Cellvibrio sp. PSBB006: one gene and its partner. The protein of the gene in region 1 interacts with the protein of each later gene in a pairwise test. Links are inferred from orthologs where the notes say so. Each region holds a gene or a part of one and is shown on either strand. Other genes may lie near its edges. The genes, in order: mobA and glp.

Region 1 (8,301 bases):
TGCCTTCCTGCAAGTGGAGAGCACTAACAGCAGCTCAAGCGTGAGCTCCTCCAGTGCACCGGCATCCAGCAGTTCCAGTGCCGCTACAGGCAGTCAATGTAACTGGTATGGCACCCTTTACCCGCTGTGTACCACCACGCAAAGTGGTTGGGGTTGGGAACAAAACCGCAGCTGTATCGCCGCCAGCACCTGTAGTTCACAACCGGCGCCTTACGGCATTGTCGGCGGTGGTACTTCATCGACGCCCGCTTCAAGCTCGCCGTCGAGTTCGGTTGCATCCAGTGTTGCAAGTAGCGTTGCCAGCAGTGCCGCAAGCAGTTCTACCGGTAACACAGGTGGTAATTGCGAATATGTGATCACCAACGAATGGAGCGATGGATTCACCGGTGCTATTCGCATTTCCAACGATGGCAGCAGTGCCATTAATGGATGGAATGTCAGCTGGAATTACACCGACGGTTCACGCGTAACCAGCAGCTGGAACGCGAATGTATCGGGCAGTAATCCCTACACCGCCACCAACATCAGTTGGAACGGTGCGATTCAACCGGGGCAAACTGTAGAGTTTGGTTTCCAGGGAACCAAGGGCGGTTCCGGTAATGCCGCTACACCGACAGTAACTGGCTCAGTGTGCAACTAAACCTGACGGTTTGAAAAAACTCCCGCTCCGGCGGGAGTTTTTTTATCCGGGCACAACAAACTCGCAAAGATTGTTAAATTTTCCGACAACGAATTTTCGTTAATAGAAAAATACATTAACTCAATCATACGCTTAGCTCACTCCGCTGCATTTGTTAAAACGCGGGGCGTAACTTAAGAGTTCTCATAGATCCTCAAGATGATTATGATTGCCGGAACAATCAGTAACAGACGGTAGCAGGCTTACTGATTTTTCCACCCAGCGGTGAAATGGAATCATAGCGATTGAGACACTATTCAGAACCCGGCTTTATCTTCAGTATTCCTATCATTGTTTTTGTGATCGTTGTGTTATTGGCTGAGATTATGCTTTCGATGCATCAGCATAGTCTGGCAAAAAGCGATCGCATTGACGCATTGGCTTTTGCCACCGATTTGCGCACCCGCAGTGAACAACACTTAAATCGTGTATTGCATTTAACCAGTGGCTTAAGCAGTTACTTCGCTGTGCGCCACGACAACCTTAAACAAACTGAAGTAGAAGACATCCTGCGTATTGCCTACCAGACCACATTGCATGTGCGCAATTTCGGCGTTGCTGTGGGCTATAAGATCACCTATCTCTATCCGCTCGAAGGCAATGAGCAGGTGGTTGGTATGGATTATCGCTCGCAACCGGATCAATGGCCGGCGGTAGAGGCTGCCATTGTCAGTCGTAAAGCGGTCATGGATGAACAGGTTAAATTGTTACAAGGTGGCCTCGCCATGATTTATCGCGAGCCAATTTTTATTGAAGGTAATTATTGGGGATTGCTATCTACCGTCATAGACTCCGATTCGTTCCTCGCTGATACCTTTGGAAAAATTAATCAAACCACATATCAATTTTCTGTCAGCAGTTCGAAAGGACACAGCCTGTGGGGCGATGCCAGTTTATTTAAAGACGCAGATGCCGTTGTCATCACCTCTGAACGAGGGTGGCGTTTTGCCGTGAAGACACTTAACAGCGAAGGACGTCTCTCCGACGGATTGTTGCGTCTTGCCGGTTGGGTATTCGCGCTGATGATTACGATTGGTTTGTACAGTGTGCTCGCACATCGACGCACCTTGGCACATCTGGCATTGCATGATCCGGTCACCGGCTTGCCCAATCGCACCTTGCTGAATGATCGCATTGAACATGCGATGTTATTGGCTCGCCGTAAACCGGAAGATGGTTTGGTGGTGGTGTTTATTGATCTGGATGATTTTAAAATTATCAACGATACCTACGGCCATCGTACCGGTGATTACGTGTTAAAAACGGTGGCGCAGCGTTTGGAAACCTGCGCACGAATAGGGGATACCACCGCACGTTGGGCAGGCGATGAGTTTGTGGTGTTGGTAGAAAGTTTGAATGGCAGCGAGATTGATCCCTTGCTGGAGCGTTTGGCCAAGGCTATTGCTGAACCGATTTATCACGACGGGCATCGTTTACAAATCTCAGCGTCTTTTGGTTATGCTGTTGCATTCAAAGATGCCGATACCGCCGCTGATCTGGTGTGGGCCGCAGACCGGCGGATGTATGCGCACAAGACCCGGCGCAAGCAGCGTATCTAATAGGTGGTGTTATCTACACCATAGCGATAACGACCGGTAATGTCATAACGAAACAGGACATCTTCCAGCTGCGGGCCGGCGCCGACATTGTGCACAATTAACGGCCGCTCACCATCGGCTGAGAATTGATTAACCACAATACCGATATGCGGCAAATTGCCTGGTAACATCCAGGTAACAAGGTCGCCCGGCTGATAGTCGCGGCCGTGTGTAGTGATGGGTAAAACTTGCCCGTGCCGGGTAAAAAACGTTTGCAGGTTGGGCACGCGGCGGTGATCGATGTTACGGTCTGTGCGCGTTTGGTTCCAGATACGTTTGGCGGGGTATTTGTGGAAATAATCGCGCATGTCTTCATGAACCAGACGTTGCAGATCAATGCCTAATTTGCGATAGCTGCGGATGATGACATCGGTGCACACGCCATACTGCGAAGGCACGTCGCCGTTAGGGTATGCGATTTTGAAATAGGCACCGTTGTAAGTAACCTGGTGTTGAGTTCGCGCTATGGCGGCTTTGACGAAAGCATCAGTTAATTCATTGGCCATGACAAGCGGGCTGAACGTGAAAGCCACTATCAACAACCATGAATAGGGTTTTACCATAAAGTGTTGCCGGTTATTTGGTGCACTGGCTGCAGTGGGTAATCGAAGGATTTGTTTCCAGACGACGCATATCAATATCCTCATTACATTGAACGCAACGACCATAACTGCCATTAGCAATACGTTGTAATGCCGCGTCAATTCTGGCGAGCTCCTGCGTGCGACGAGATTGTGTTCCCTGAGCCATTTGCTGTCCCTGGGTAGCATCCATCCCAACAGTTGTTTGATCCAGCTGGGCTTGTTCTAATTCTTGTAATTCCTCCTTGTGTGCCAGCAGCATAATCTTGAAACGGGTTTGTTCTGCAATGTTCATGGTCTACCTCTTGATTATTTGAAATGGCTAGTTGAAGCGGTACTTCAAATGGCTACCTCAACTTGAAATGGCTACTTCACGAAGTTGTTTCAAGTAGTTGTTTCAAGTAGTTGCTTCAAATAGTTACTTCATTTAGTCACTTCATAAACTCGGCTACCTCACAAACGGTTTTGCCCAGACCGGAGCAATACGTTTCAGCAACATGAATAGTACCAGGCCCGCGACTATACCACTGAAGTTGGCAAGAATATCCAGAACACTGAATGTCCGTGGTGGTAAAAAATGCTGGCCAATCTCAATAGCGATGGAATAGCCCAGTAAAAAAACAGCGCGTTTCCAATAAGGTGTGGTAGGCCAGGCAAAACTAATGGACACGCCCGCCACCAGATAACCACAAAAATGCATCAACAAATCATTGAATACTGGAACCATGCTGCCAGGATTGGAACTCAAACCCAGCACCGTATAAATAGCCAACATAATCCAGAACTGAATGTGACACAGCGGACGCCATATCCTTAATAATATTTCCATACCCATCCCTAGCGCAAAATCATCAGTGAGATACGTGTTTTGCGAATCATCGCGGTGGTCGTGCTGCCTACAATCATGTGGCGAATGCGTGAGTGACCATAGGCGCCCATCACGAGTAAATCAATAGCCTCGCGTTCCTGATATTCCACCAACACGACTTCCGGATCACCGGGGATAATATCAGCGTGAGTGGTAAAACCCGCTGCATCTAATTGTTGTTGTGCATCAGTCAGTGACGCGCGCAATGCGTCGTCTTCATTGCCGACCATGACCAGGTGACAGGGCAGCTCGCGCAGTAAGGGGCTGGCGGCGATCATGTCGACGCCTTTGCGCATCGTCGCGCTGCCATCGAAAGCCAGCATAAAATTTTTCGGTGGAATAAACGTTTGCTGCGCAATCAAAATCGGTTTGTGCAATGCACGAATCACATTCTCTACATGGCTACCGATATGGCCATGGGCAGATTCCGTATCGGCACCACGTTTGCCAATCACCAGCATCCGAATTTCTTCTTCAATATCTTTTAAGGTGCTGAGCAAGTCGCCATGGCGCTGGCGGGTTTCTATATTCTGGATGCCCAGCGCCAGGATTCGTTCCCGGGCTGCGGCTAATAAATGTTTGCCTTGTTCCATGGCGACTTTTGCCCGCTTCTCATCAAGCAGTGCCAACTCCTGCAATAAAGCTTCCTGCGCACCAAAACCAATACTGCCGCTCAGGTTCTTGCGACCTTCACCGTGGGGTTCATCGAGGGCATGCAACAGGGTCAGGGGCGCTTCCATCCGGTGGGCGGACCAGGCGGCATAATCGCAAACGGCTTCTGCGTAACAGGAGTCGTCGATACAGGCAATAACATTCAAAGACATGGCTTTTATCCTTTTAATGACCCATCAGGCGTTCAACTGCGTCGGGCTTATCGTGGACAGCGAAACGGTCAACTAGCGTCGCGCTGGCTTCATTCAGACCAGTGATTTCGACGTCAGTGCCTTCCCGGCGAAATTTTATAACGACTTTGTCCAGCGCGCTGATTGCGGTGATATCCCAAAAATGCGCGCGATGTAAATCGATGGTGACGTTATCAATGGCTTCCTTAAAATCAAAACCGCTGACGAATTGTTCAGCCGAGGTAAAAAATACTTGCCCGATGATCTGATAAGTCCTGTGGCTGCCATCTTCCGACAGGCAGGAACCGACATACAGGATATCGCCCACCTTGCGTGCAAAAAACAAGGCGCTCAGCAAAACCCCCACTAACACACCTTGCGCCAGATCATGGGTCATAACCACAACGATAACGGTGGCGACCATCACAATGCTGGAGCTTTTGGGGTGCTTGCGCAAATTGCTGACAGATGACCAGCTGAAGGTGCCGATGGATACCATAATCATCACCGCGACCAATGCGGCCATAGGAATCCGGGCAACCCATTCATCCAGAAAAACCACCATGATCAACAACAGCACGCCAGCGGTGAAGGTAGATAGCCGCTGACGTCCGCCGGATTTTACATTGATCACCGATTGTCCGATCATCGCACAACCGGCCATGCCACCCAGCAAACCGGAACCGATATTCGCCACACCCTGACCGACACACTCACGGTTTTTATTACTCGATGTATCGGTCAGATCATCGACAATGGTGGCGGTCATCATGGATTCCAGCAAGCCCACCACTGCGAGGGTCATTGAAAAGGGAAAGATGATGGTGAGGGTTTCCCAGGTGAGCGGTACATCGGGCAGTAAAAATACCGGCAGGCTATCGGGCAGTTCACCCATGTCGCCCACGCTACGGATATCCAGCCCCATGTACATGGCGACACCCGTGAGCACGACAATGCATACCAAGGGTGACGGAACGGCTTTGGTGACGTAAGGAAAGCCGTAAATAATAACCAGCCCGGCCGCCAGCATGATGTAGACCGGCAGAGTTGCGTTCTCACCGGTAATCTCTGGTAACTGCGCGAGAAAGATCAGGATGGCCAGCGCGTTTACAAACCCCGTAACAACCGAGCGGGAAACGAAGCGCATCAGACTGCCCAATTTTAATAAGCCCGCGATAATTTGTAATACGCCGGTCAACAACGTGGCGGCGAGTAAGTATTGCAGTCCATGTTCCTTCACCAGCGTCACCATCACCAGGGCCATGGCACCGGTAGCGGCTGAAATCATGCCGGGACGGCCACCGACAAAGGCGGTAACCACCGCAATACAGAACGAGGCATAAAGACCGACTTTAGGGTCGACGCCAGCGATGATAGAAAATGCGATAGCTTCGGGAATCAGGGCCAGAGCAACCACAATACCGGCGAGCAGATCACCACGGATATTAGAAAACCAGGTATTTGATAAAGCAGTAGACATACAACATCCAGAAAATGAATTAAATCGGTTCAAAGCCCGGCGGCGCAAATCATGCGTGGCGGAGGAAAACTCGACGCAGCGGAGCGTCAGGCAGCGATCAGATTTTTAGAATGACAAAAGACAATACGCGCGGCGTATAACCGAGCGATGACAAGAGAGGGCAGTGCAGAACAACTCAGGGCGGAGTAACAGCCGGCATGAATAAAATCTCTTTCGAAAACGGATGCCAGTGGCAGGCAGATAAAAACGGGCGCGATTTTAACGGAATTAATGGGGCATGTCAGTCAGAAGTTGACCGGCAATGGCATTGCCGTTACTGAACGTGGATCAATTGCGCTTCTGCGCTGTACAAGTCTTGCGGCGTATTGATATTAAAAAAAGGATCGTAGCTCGCAGAGGAAAAATCTACATATACGGGAGCAAAATCCTCTATCCACTCCTGTAGACGGGGTGCATCGCCTTTTTGCAGTCGCTGTTCCACTTTGCCCAGCATGGAGGCGTGCCACAGCGCAAATATCGGATGCACGCGACCATTGGAGCGGGCGACGACCAGTCGTGAATCCCCGGCTGCAGCCAACAGTTGTTGCACCATGTCTCGCGGAAAAAAGGGTGTATCACAGGCGAAACTGGCGAGCCATTCGTTATTCGGATTGCGTTCGTCCATAAAGGTTAACGCAGCGTGGATGCCGGCAAGTGGGCCGGGGAAATTGGCGAACAGATCGGCAATAACGGGCAAGCGGCTGCGCGCAAAGCGCAGGCTGTTGCCATTGGCATTAAGAATAAGTTCACTGACCTGGGGTTGAGCGCGCTCAATACTGCGTTGCAGAAGCGTTTTTCCACCGAGGGGCAAAAGACATTTATCCCCGCCTCCCATGCGTTTGGCGAGGCCTCCGGCGAGGATCACGCCTGTAATCAATTGGTTATTATCTGTCATGGAAAGCTTCTATTACCGCACCGCAATGGTGATGAATTGCACGCCATGATTATAGTATGGCTCTGTCATCAAGTGTAGCTGGATAAGCGCAAGTGTATCCTTATCCATGTGCTTCAGATCAATATTTTCACTTTTCTTTCCCTGGCCTCGTATAAAGATTGACTTCGCTTTTGCCTTGCGATCAGCGAGCCGCTATACCTTTTCTGTTGGCAATCACTCGCAAGCATTCATCAGCAAAAACTATCTAAACGATACTTATTATTAATTTTTATAAATACAACCCAAGCCGTAGGATGAGTTCGTCAGACACAACTCTGTTTAGCAATGCAGGCGACTCCTATGAATCCATCAATCCAGGCAACCGTAAGGATATGACCATGAGTAAAACGACCTTAACGACCTCGTCAGGCGCTCCCGTAGCCGATGACAACAACAGCATCAGCGTGGGTGAGCGTGGACCATTGACCTTTGACAATCACTATTTATTTGAAAAGCTCGCGCACTTTAACCGCGAACGTATTCCGGAGCGGGTGGTGCATGCCCGGGGGACCGGTGCCTACGGCCAGTTTACGCTGACCAGGAGTTTGAGCGACTACAGCATCGCGGACTTTTTGCAGAAGGTCGGCGAGAAAACTGAGGTATTCCTGCGTTTTTCCACCGTAGGTGGTGGCCAGGATTCCAGCGATTACGCCCGTGACCCGCGCGGCTTTGCGGTGAAGTTTTACACCCGTCAAGGCAATTACGACATCGTGGGCAACAACACGCCGGTGTTCTTCCTGAATGATCCGATCAAATTTCCGGATTTTATTCACTCGCAGAAGAAAAACCCGCGCACCAACTTGCCCGACCCGGCAGCGGCCTTTGAATTCTGGGCCAACCACCCACAATCTTTGCATCAGATGACCATCCTGATGTCTGATCGCGGTATTCCGGCGTCTTACCGTCACATGCATGGCTTTGGCTCGCACACCTTGAGCCTGTGGAATGCCAAAGGTGAGCGTTACTGGGTGAAATGGCACTTTAAAACCAACCAGGGTATTAAAACCCTGACCGATGAAGAAGCGAGCACGTTACCGCCCTTCGGTGCGCAGAAAGATTTGGTGGATGCGATTGATCGTGGAGATTTCCCGAGCTGGGCCGTAAAGATCCAGATCATGCCGGATACTGATGCAGAAAAGTATCACTTGAACCCCTTTGATTTGACCAAAGTCTGGCCTTACAAGGATTACCCCTTGATTGAGATCGGTCAGTTGGAATTGAACCGCAATGTGCAGAATTACTTTGCCGAAACCGAACAAGCTGCCTTTGCACCGAGCAAT
Region 2 (8,143 bases), 1.6 Mb from region 1 along the record:
CCATGCGTCTGCTGCCCATGCTGCTGTTGGATTCAACAAACAATGCGCGCATGCAGGTTTCAAACCTCTGCTGTTCCGGATCAGGCTTATCCTGTTGCTGTCCCAGCCACTCGTAATAACGACTGCGACTGACACTTAGCATGCGACACAAGTGTTTTACCCGGCAGCGCGAAGCATGCTCTCGGATAAACGCAAATCTCACCGCATATGCTTCGCGAAGTAGCTGCTGGCTTTTTTTAAAATATCATTATCCAACTGTAGCTCGCGCACTTGTTTTTCAAGTTCACGGATACGTTTTTGCTCGGGGGTCATCCCGGCTTTTCCCTGGTAATCACTAAAAGGCTGAGCTTCATGCTCTTTTAGCCAGCGGCGTAGCATATTGTGATTGATATCCAGATGGGCCGCTGCCTCACCTATACTGAAGCCTTGATCGCGAACCAGGGCGATGGCTTCAAGTTTGTATTCAGGCGTATATTTCTTTCGTGTTTGCTTGGTCATAGGACACCTTGATGTTTTACGGTATTATCCGCTTAACTTGGTGTCCGGTCTAATTAGACCACTTCAGGTTAAGGTTTTATTGCCGTCATAAATGCCTTAATAAAAACGTCATAATCTTCGTAAAAAGGCATATGGCCTAGCCCATCGAGCCCTTATTACAAGTGGCCAAACGCTTTAAAACTTGAATCAACATTGTAATGTTGAGCATAACGAAAGTGGAAGAGCAGCTAGGTATTCTTGAGTGGTTCGAAAAATTTGATCGTGTCACTTCTTCCGCCGATCCAATGATCTCGAATACAGGAGATAAGCATGAAGATGAGGCCTGAATCTGAATTTTATTAAGAAAAGTATAGAATTAAAAAGATTCTTGTGATTTAAATTAGGAGTATCCCCTAATTTGTATTAGTCGCAGACGTCTGCCTTCTATTGGGAAAGTAAACTTAGTTCATCCGCCTGTTACCATTGGAAAGAATGCTATTTCATCATTAGGAAAAACTGACTCCTCTAGTGAGACCAATTTATAATTAAGGGAACATAACAATCTTCTTTCGAAGAATATTTCCCAATCTGGATAACGCCGGAGAAGGTGTCTGCGAACATCAGCAACAGTGTTTCCCGAAAAGCTATCAAGCTCGATTTCATCCATGCCTAATTGTTCTCGCAAATTCGCAAAAAATAAGACTTTCAATCTAGTCTATCCCCGGCTTGAGCAAATCGGTTGCTGGATTAAATGTGGGACAAAATTGCAAGGTCCTTGCCGCGCGTTGAGTTGTTTTTCGAGTATTTTCTCCCATCCTGTGCGACACGCACCGGTAGATCCCGGTAGACAACAAATCAGCGTACGATTGGCGAGGCCGGCGATTGCGCGGGACTGAATCGTCGATGTACCGATTTCCTCCCATGAAAGTTGTCGGAATAGTTCGCCAAAACCTTCAATTCGCTTATCTAACAAAGGCACTACGGCTTCCGGCGTTGAATCTCTTTCAGTAAAACCTGTTCCACCGGTAATCAATATTACCTGTACCTTTTCATTAACGATCCATTGCGATACCTGCGCACGAATCTGATAAATATCATCTTTTACTAAGGCTCGTTCGACGAGTAGGTGCCCTCCGGTTTTCAGGGCATCAATCAAATAAGCACCAGAGGTATCGTTTTCAAAATTGCGGGTATCGGAAACAGTGAGTACTGCAATTCCCAAAGGAATGTGTTCATTTGAACATGAATGTGCCATAAAAACTCCACAACTGAATACTGTGTTTAACCGCCGATCATCGCTAATTGACGGGTCGATCCTGTATTGCCTTGGTGTAAATTATGAGAAATACTTTTCTCGCTGACTGTACTTTGCAAGTAATTCAACAGTTCTACATGATGCCGATCTGCTTGCAATAATGAACGGATGTTTTGATGGTCGTCTGCGAAAAGACACAGGAACAATTTGCCATCACTGGATACACGCAAGCGATTACATGTGGTACAAAAGTCTTTGCTGTAGGGCATGATTAGCCCAATGCCACCGCGATAAGCAGGGTGAAAAAATTCCCGAGCAGGGCCCGCATGTGATGAACGCTCACGCTCCTGCCAACCACGAGCAAGGCAACGTTCGACTATGCTCATACCACTTAGATGGTGACGATCAAAAAATTCACGATTGTCGCTGGTCTGCATTAATTCAATAAAACGAACGGTTAGCGGGCGCGTGCGAACGAACTCAAAAAAATCATCCAATGTATCGTCGTTAAATCCGCGCATTAAAACGCTGTTGATTTTTATGTTTGAGAAACCAAGCTCTTCAGCCAGCGCCAGGCCCTTTAGCGTTTTTTGCAATTTGTCATGACCGGTAATCATTTCGAAACGGGCGGTGTCCAGGCTATCCACACTCACGTTAATTGCATCTAGTCCCGCTGCTTTCCAGGCGGGCAAATCTTGTAACAAGCGATAGCCATTGGTGGTAAGCGCAACCTTTTCAATTCCGGGAACGGCTTTGCAGGTTGCGATAATGTCAGCCAAGTCGCGGCGTAAAGAGGGTTCACCGCCAGTGATTCGTATCTTGCATGTTCCCAGCTGTGCGAATGCCGTTACCAAGCGGCGAATTTCGGGCAACGTGAGATCCTGTGCGCGGCGAGTGGTATCGCAATCGGTGCCTTCGGGAAGACAATAATTGCAGCGGAAATTACATGCTTCAGTGACGGATAAACGTAAATAGGTAAAACGGCGAGCATACTGATCAATCAACATAAGCGGGCACCTTTCCGTAGCTCAGGTAGAGCTAAATGCAGGAGGTCTACCCGTTTCCCGGTAAACCCGGCGGACATCACAGGGTCCGCGGCCTTTTCACCAGAGTCTGGGGAACCATCAAGTTCTATTATCAGAACTCCGCTAAAGGTATCCCGTTAGGTACGAAAGGCTCGGCGTTAGTTGTAAGGATAGCGCCAAAGTGACGGGCTTTTTATTCACCTCAAGTGACAGTTGCCATACCTCTTTAGAGGTATGGCTGGGTCTGCAAGAAGCAGATTTCATTTATTGAATAAAGCGATCAAAGGGAAGAATGTTAACGAGATCGTGTGCATCCACCGAACCTTGTTCGCATTCCAAAACGATATAACAATTCGCGTCACTAAAGGAGGTCATCACGCCCGAGCCTTGCGCTCCAGTGGTGTTCACGTAAAGATTACCCTCGCTGTTGGTCAGTCGGCCGCGTTGATACTCAGTGCGACCAATTCTTTTTTTTATGGCTGATTCGGCTTTTACCGTGAATGTTATTGAGGGAGGAATATATTCTCCGGCCATATGTCGGAGTATAGGAAGCGCGAGTTGATGAAGGGTGACCATGGCAGAGACCGGATTTCCCGGCAAACCAAAAAAATAACTCTGCCCTAATTGGCCAAAGGCAAAAGGTTTTCCGGGTTTGATCGCCACTTTCCAAAAATTTATTTGCCCTAGCTCGCCCAGCACGTCTTTTACATAATCCGCATCGCCGACAGAAACCCCGCCAGTGGATATTACGGCGTCGGCTTGTTCAGCTGCATCAATAAAAGCGTTGCGAAGGGTGTCGGGCTGATCCGGAATCAATCCCACATCAATGACCTCCACATGCAAACGTTGGAGCAGGGCAATGATGCTGTAGCGATTGCTGTCGTAAATACTGCCGGAGGGTAAGGCCTCGCCAGGTGGTATGAGTTCATCACCGGTAGAAAGCACGGCGATGCGAAGCCGCCGAAACACATCGACTTCCGCCATGCCCAATGAAGCGATTAATCCAATATCCAACGGATTCAGGCGTTTTCCTTTCGCTATAACTACATCACCCTCGGCGATGTCTTCACCGCGTTGACGAATGTTTTCCAGGGGGCGTGGATGTTGGTTCAGCTTGATGAATTGACGATCACCTGCGTTTATAACGTCGACATTTTCTTGCATGACGACACAATTAGCACCAGCAGGAATGGGAGCGCCAGTCATGATCCGTATGCAGGTTCCCGGTACCACTTCGCTGTCAAACGGATGGCCGGCCAAGGCGCTTCCGATCAGACGCAGGCTCTTGGGTAACGCGTGTGTGTCATCAAGATGTATCGCGTACCCGTCCATTGCAGAATTTGCCTGGGCGGGCACGTTGAACTGCGCGATGAGGTCGTGTGCCAATACTCGATCAAGCGCTTGTGTGAGACCGATTCGCTCAATATGAGTCACCGAGCTCACGCGGGTCTTCATCTGCGCTAAGGCATCTTCAATGGGTAATAAATGATGCTCGTCGCAACAGCTTTTCACTGAGTTTACCTCCTACCTATAACGACGGCTCACTCGCCAGATTTGTGGTTGACCATCCATACGGCGGCTTCAACCCGTGAACGAAGGCCCAATTTTTTCAGTAGATGTTTGACATGAACTTTTACCGTACCATCGGATATGTCCAACTCTCGTGCGATCAGTTTATTGCTAAGACCTTTTGCAATTAGCTTGATAATGTCGCGCTCGCGGCTGGTGAGACTTTCTAGCGAGGTGAGCGGATTTTTTTGTGGTTTACGAATGGCGCTGGCCAGGACTTGGGTTACAGCTTCGCTCATGACCAGCTTGCCTTGCAAAGCGCGCTGGATGTGTTCAAGTAATTGTTCCGGTTCCATATCTTTCAGCAAATAGCCGTCCGCGCCACGCCCGATGGCTTCCAGAACATCCTCATCGGCATCCGAGACTGTCAACATGACGATGCGGGAGGTGACGCCTTGATCCCGCAAACGACTCAAGGTCTCCAGGCCATTCATACCTTGCATATTCAGATCCAGCAGAATCAGATCCGGGTCCAGTTCAACGCCCAATGTGACAGCGTCCGCTCCGTTACTCGCCTCACCAACCACCTCCAGATCGTCTGCCAGGCTGAGCAGTTGTTGTAAGCCTTTGCGCAACAAAGGGTGGTCGTCGACAAGTAAAACAGTGGAGGTTTGCGTCATGGTTAGTCTCCGGTGGAAAAAGAAAAAATCCCTTGCGCTTCATTGTGATGGCAGGGAAGGAGGCTTGGCAAGGGCGAAAGTGGTTGGATAAATCGATGATATCTCCAAAGAGTTTTTACTCCACTTGGCATTACCCCGAAATAGGTACTACTAAAAAAATAGCAAGCGAAGTTGGTTAACCCTTAAGAGCAATTGAGCCTTCTCCGCAGAGCTTGCATAGTGATATGTGCTGAATCTCTTCCTCCTTATCCCCAACGGTGAGACCCATCTGCGATGCTGCATCAGGAACTCAGACACGGAGGAAATTCTACATCCATCCATCTACGGGCCGGTTTAATCAGCGGTTATGTATTGTGTGGGCATGGCGTGTGGTTTAGCTGGAGCGTTGTGGTTGTCATGTTGCTGCAAGTCGGTTACCCCTATTCCCTGAACGGACTTTTTTCCCTTATCGCGATTGCCGGGATGGCGGGCGGCAGCCTGCGGATTGCCTTGGGGTTTCTGCTGCCCCAGTTTACCTCGCCGTGGGTGTTGGGGTTGTCTATGGCTTTGCTGGTACTTCCAGCCCTTGGCATGGCGGTGGCTTTGCAATACCACGCCACGCTAGAGACGTTGCAGGTGCTGGCGTTGTTGAGCGGGCTGGGTGGTGGTTGCTATTCACTGTATTTGCAGCGCCTCGACACCTCTTTGCATCACCATCAACGGCACAGGGTATTGGGGCTGGGCATCGGCATTGGGCAACTGGGCATGGCGGCGAGCCTGATACTCCTGCCCTGGGTGGTAACCCTCGGCTTCTGGCAATCGCCCGGTCACATCCTGGTCGACGGTAAGGAAAGCAGTACTTTACTTGGCTCAGTTGCAGGGGACAGGGTATGGATTTCAAACATCGGATGGGCTTGGTCTTTACTGCTGACGGGGTTGTTGCTTGTGCTGGCAGCGCTTTCTGGATGGGAACGGTGGGGCGGCGGTCACGGTGGTCTGGCACCGGAACAGTCCAGGCGCACCCATAATACGGTTGCGCAGGGAATGGCTTCTACCAGTTGGGCAATAGGGGTTGGCTTGCTCGTGAGTATGCTGGGCTGTTGGTTGACCTTGCCACCAGAGGCCAATGGCATGGGACTGCAAGTATCCCGCGAGTTGGTAATGGCGGCTATGTTGATCATCATGTTGGCGTTACTGCGCCTGTTTCCGCAGGTACGACAGGACAACGCCCACTCACCTTACAGCATCTTCAATAACAAACACACATGGGTTATGAGCGTGATGTGTTCCATGAGTCTCGGGTCATTTCTGGGCTTGGCAGCGGCCTTGCCACTTACCCTGGAGTGGACCTTTGGTTACGTGTTGGCTGCGGATGGTATGCGTCAGCCCAATCCCAATGCGCCGGGCGTTTTTACGTATGTCTGGATGGGCCCATTCATTGGCATTTTGATGCGGCCTGTAGGTGGTTGGGTGGCTGACCGGTTTGGCGGCGCACGGACCACTCAATGTTGTGCGTTGGTGATGATGTTGGCGGCAGCGGGTGCTGCTTTCTACCTGGGTGCCGCCTATCGGGCGCCTGAACCGGAACAGTATTTTTTTCCGTTTTGTCTTCTGATGTTTGTGCTTTTTTCGGCGGCAGGGGCTGGCCATGCGTCGGTACTTTTCTCGGTCGAACGTTTATTTCCTGCCAGTCAGCAGCGCCATTTAAATACCTGGATGGCTGGCATTGCCGCGTACGGTATGTTTTATATTCCCGGTCTGCTGGCCGAGCAATTACAACGTGGAACGCCGGAGCAAGCAATGGTCAGCTTCGCGTTATTTTATGCACTGTGCTTGCTTCTCAACGGCTGGTTTTACCTGCGGCGTGAAGGTACTTTTTACAACCCTTGATCACAATGAATCTACCTCCAGCGAGGTATGAGTTCTTCCACCAAGGCATCATAGTTTTAGCCTCATCAGCTCTCTACTATCAAATTAACCCCTATAGCCATAGGGTTTTGATGGAGGGATTAGATGAACAACGTAAGTGGTGTCTCCCGATCTGAGCAGTATCGGGCTTTAGGGTTATCAACCCTGGCTTTCACACTCTGCTTCGCCGTTTGGACGATATTTTCGATCCTTGGTATCAGTATCAAGCAGGATTTGGGATTGAGTGATACCCAACTCGGTTTGCTGATGGCTACCCCGATCCTGTCCGGCTCTGTCAGCCGCATCTTTCTCGGTATCATCACTGACCGTTTTGGCGGGCGCTGGGTATTTGGCTCATTGATGCTCCTCTCCGCCGTTTGTGTTTATCTCCTTAGTCTTGCCAACAGTTATGCCATGTTGCTGCTGGCCGCATTGGGGGTTGGTCTTGCTGGCGGTTCGTTTATTGTCGGGGTGGCCTATACCTCGGCCTGGTACGAACAAGGCAAGCAGGGCACCGCGCTTGGCATCTTTGGAGCCGGCAACGTGGGTTCGGCGCTGACCAACTTCGGCGCGCCGTTTTTGCTGTTGTTATTTGGTTGGAAAGGTACAGCACAATTCTATGCAGCGGTTATGGCGATAGCGGGGGTGGGATTTATCCTGCTGGCGAAGCCTGATCCGGCGGCGAAGACGCGGCAACAGACCAAGACGCCATTGCATGAACAATTACAACCACTGACCGAATTGCGGGTGTGGCGCTTTGCGCTCTATTATTTTTTTGTATTTGGGGCCTTTGTCGCACTGGCCTTATGGTTACCCCATTATCTGATGGAGGTTTACGGCTTGACGATTGTGGCTGCCGGTATTGTGACCGCGCTGTACACCGTGCCTGCCTCTCTGTTTCGTATTCTTGGCGGTTGGCTGTCGGATAAATACGGTGCGCGAAAAGTGATGTACTGGACATTGGTGGCTTCGGTGGTCAGCACCTTTTTGCTGAGTTATCCCCCAACGGATTATGTCGTCCACGGTGTGGACCATCAGATTCACTTTAGCCTGGCCGTGAGTTTGACAGCATTTACGCTGCTCACCGCAGTGCTGGGGTTTTTCATGTCCCTTGGTAAAGCCGCTGTATTCAAACATATTCCCGTCTATTATCCCCGCCACGTTGGCGTGGTGGGCGGCATGGTGGGCATGATTGGAGGCTTGGGCGGATTTTTTTTGCCGCTGACCTTCGGCATGCTCAACGATGTCGTAGGCATCTGGCAAAGCTGCTTTATGCTGCTGTTCCTCATCTCCAGTGCTTCACTGGGCTG

What was found.
Region 2: the proteins of mobA (region 1) and glp interact in binary tests that used the Escherichia coli proteins (3 or more experiments, as listed by UniProt). The link is inferred for Cellvibrio sp. PSBB006 from one-to-one orthologs.

Annotation. Positions count from the first base shown.
Region 1 is NZ_CP021382.1:1,835,848-1,844,148, reverse strand. What follows is about bases 5,173-8,145. They hold mobA (molybdenum cofactor guanylyltransferase MobA), read right to left. Parts: upstream 6,983-8,145; coding sequence 6,362-6,982; downstream 5,173-6,361. Other genes in these bases: CBR65_RS07600 (catalase), read left to right, coding at 7,360-8,145; CBR65_RS07610 (SulP family inorganic anion transporter), read right to left, coding at 5,173-6,048. Also shown: CBR65_RS07640 (lytic polysaccharide monooxygenase), read left to right, coding at 1-640; CBR65_RS07635 (sensor domain-containing diguanylate cyclase), read left to right, coding at 925-2,238; CBR65_RS07630 (DUF1287 domain-containing protein), read right to left, coding at 2,235-2,840; CBR65_RS07625 (TraR/DksA C4-type zinc finger protein), read right to left, coding at 2,854-3,153; CBR65_RS07620 (VanZ family protein), read right to left, coding at 3,307-3,687; CBR65_RS07615 (universal stress protein), read right to left, coding at 3,696-4,550; more of CBR65_RS07610, read right to left, coding at 4,564-5,172; more of CBR65_RS07600, read left to right, coding at 8,146-8,301. UniProt on the Escherichia coli protein: Transfers a GMP moiety from GTP to Mo-molybdopterin (Mo-MPT) cofactor (Moco or molybdenum cofactor) to form Mo-molybdopterin guanine dinucleotide (Mo-MGD) cofactor.
Region 2 is NZ_CP021382.1:184,026-192,168, forward strand. What follows is about bases 2,146-4,960. They hold glp (gephyrin-like molybdotransferase Glp), read right to left. Parts: upstream 4,270-4,960; coding sequence 3,022-4,269; downstream 2,146-3,021. Other genes in these bases: moaA (GTP 3',8-cyclase MoaA), read right to left, coding at 2,146-2,739; narL (two-component system response regulator NarL), read right to left, coding at 4,299-4,946. Also shown: CBR65_RS00905 (IS3 family transposase), read right to left, coding at 1-202; CBR65_RS00910 (transposase), read right to left, coding at 199-498; CBR65_RS22670 (MoaD/ThiS family protein), read right to left, coding at 944-1,186; moaB (molybdenum cofactor biosynthesis protein B), read right to left, coding at 1,193-1,732; more of moaA, read right to left, coding at 1,759-2,145; CBR65_RS00940 (nitrate/nitrite transporter), read left to right, coding at 5,334-6,815; CBR65_RS00945 (MFS transporter), read left to right, coding at 6,939-8,143. UniProt on the Escherichia coli protein: Catalyzes the insertion of molybdate into adenylated molybdopterin with the concomitant release of AMP.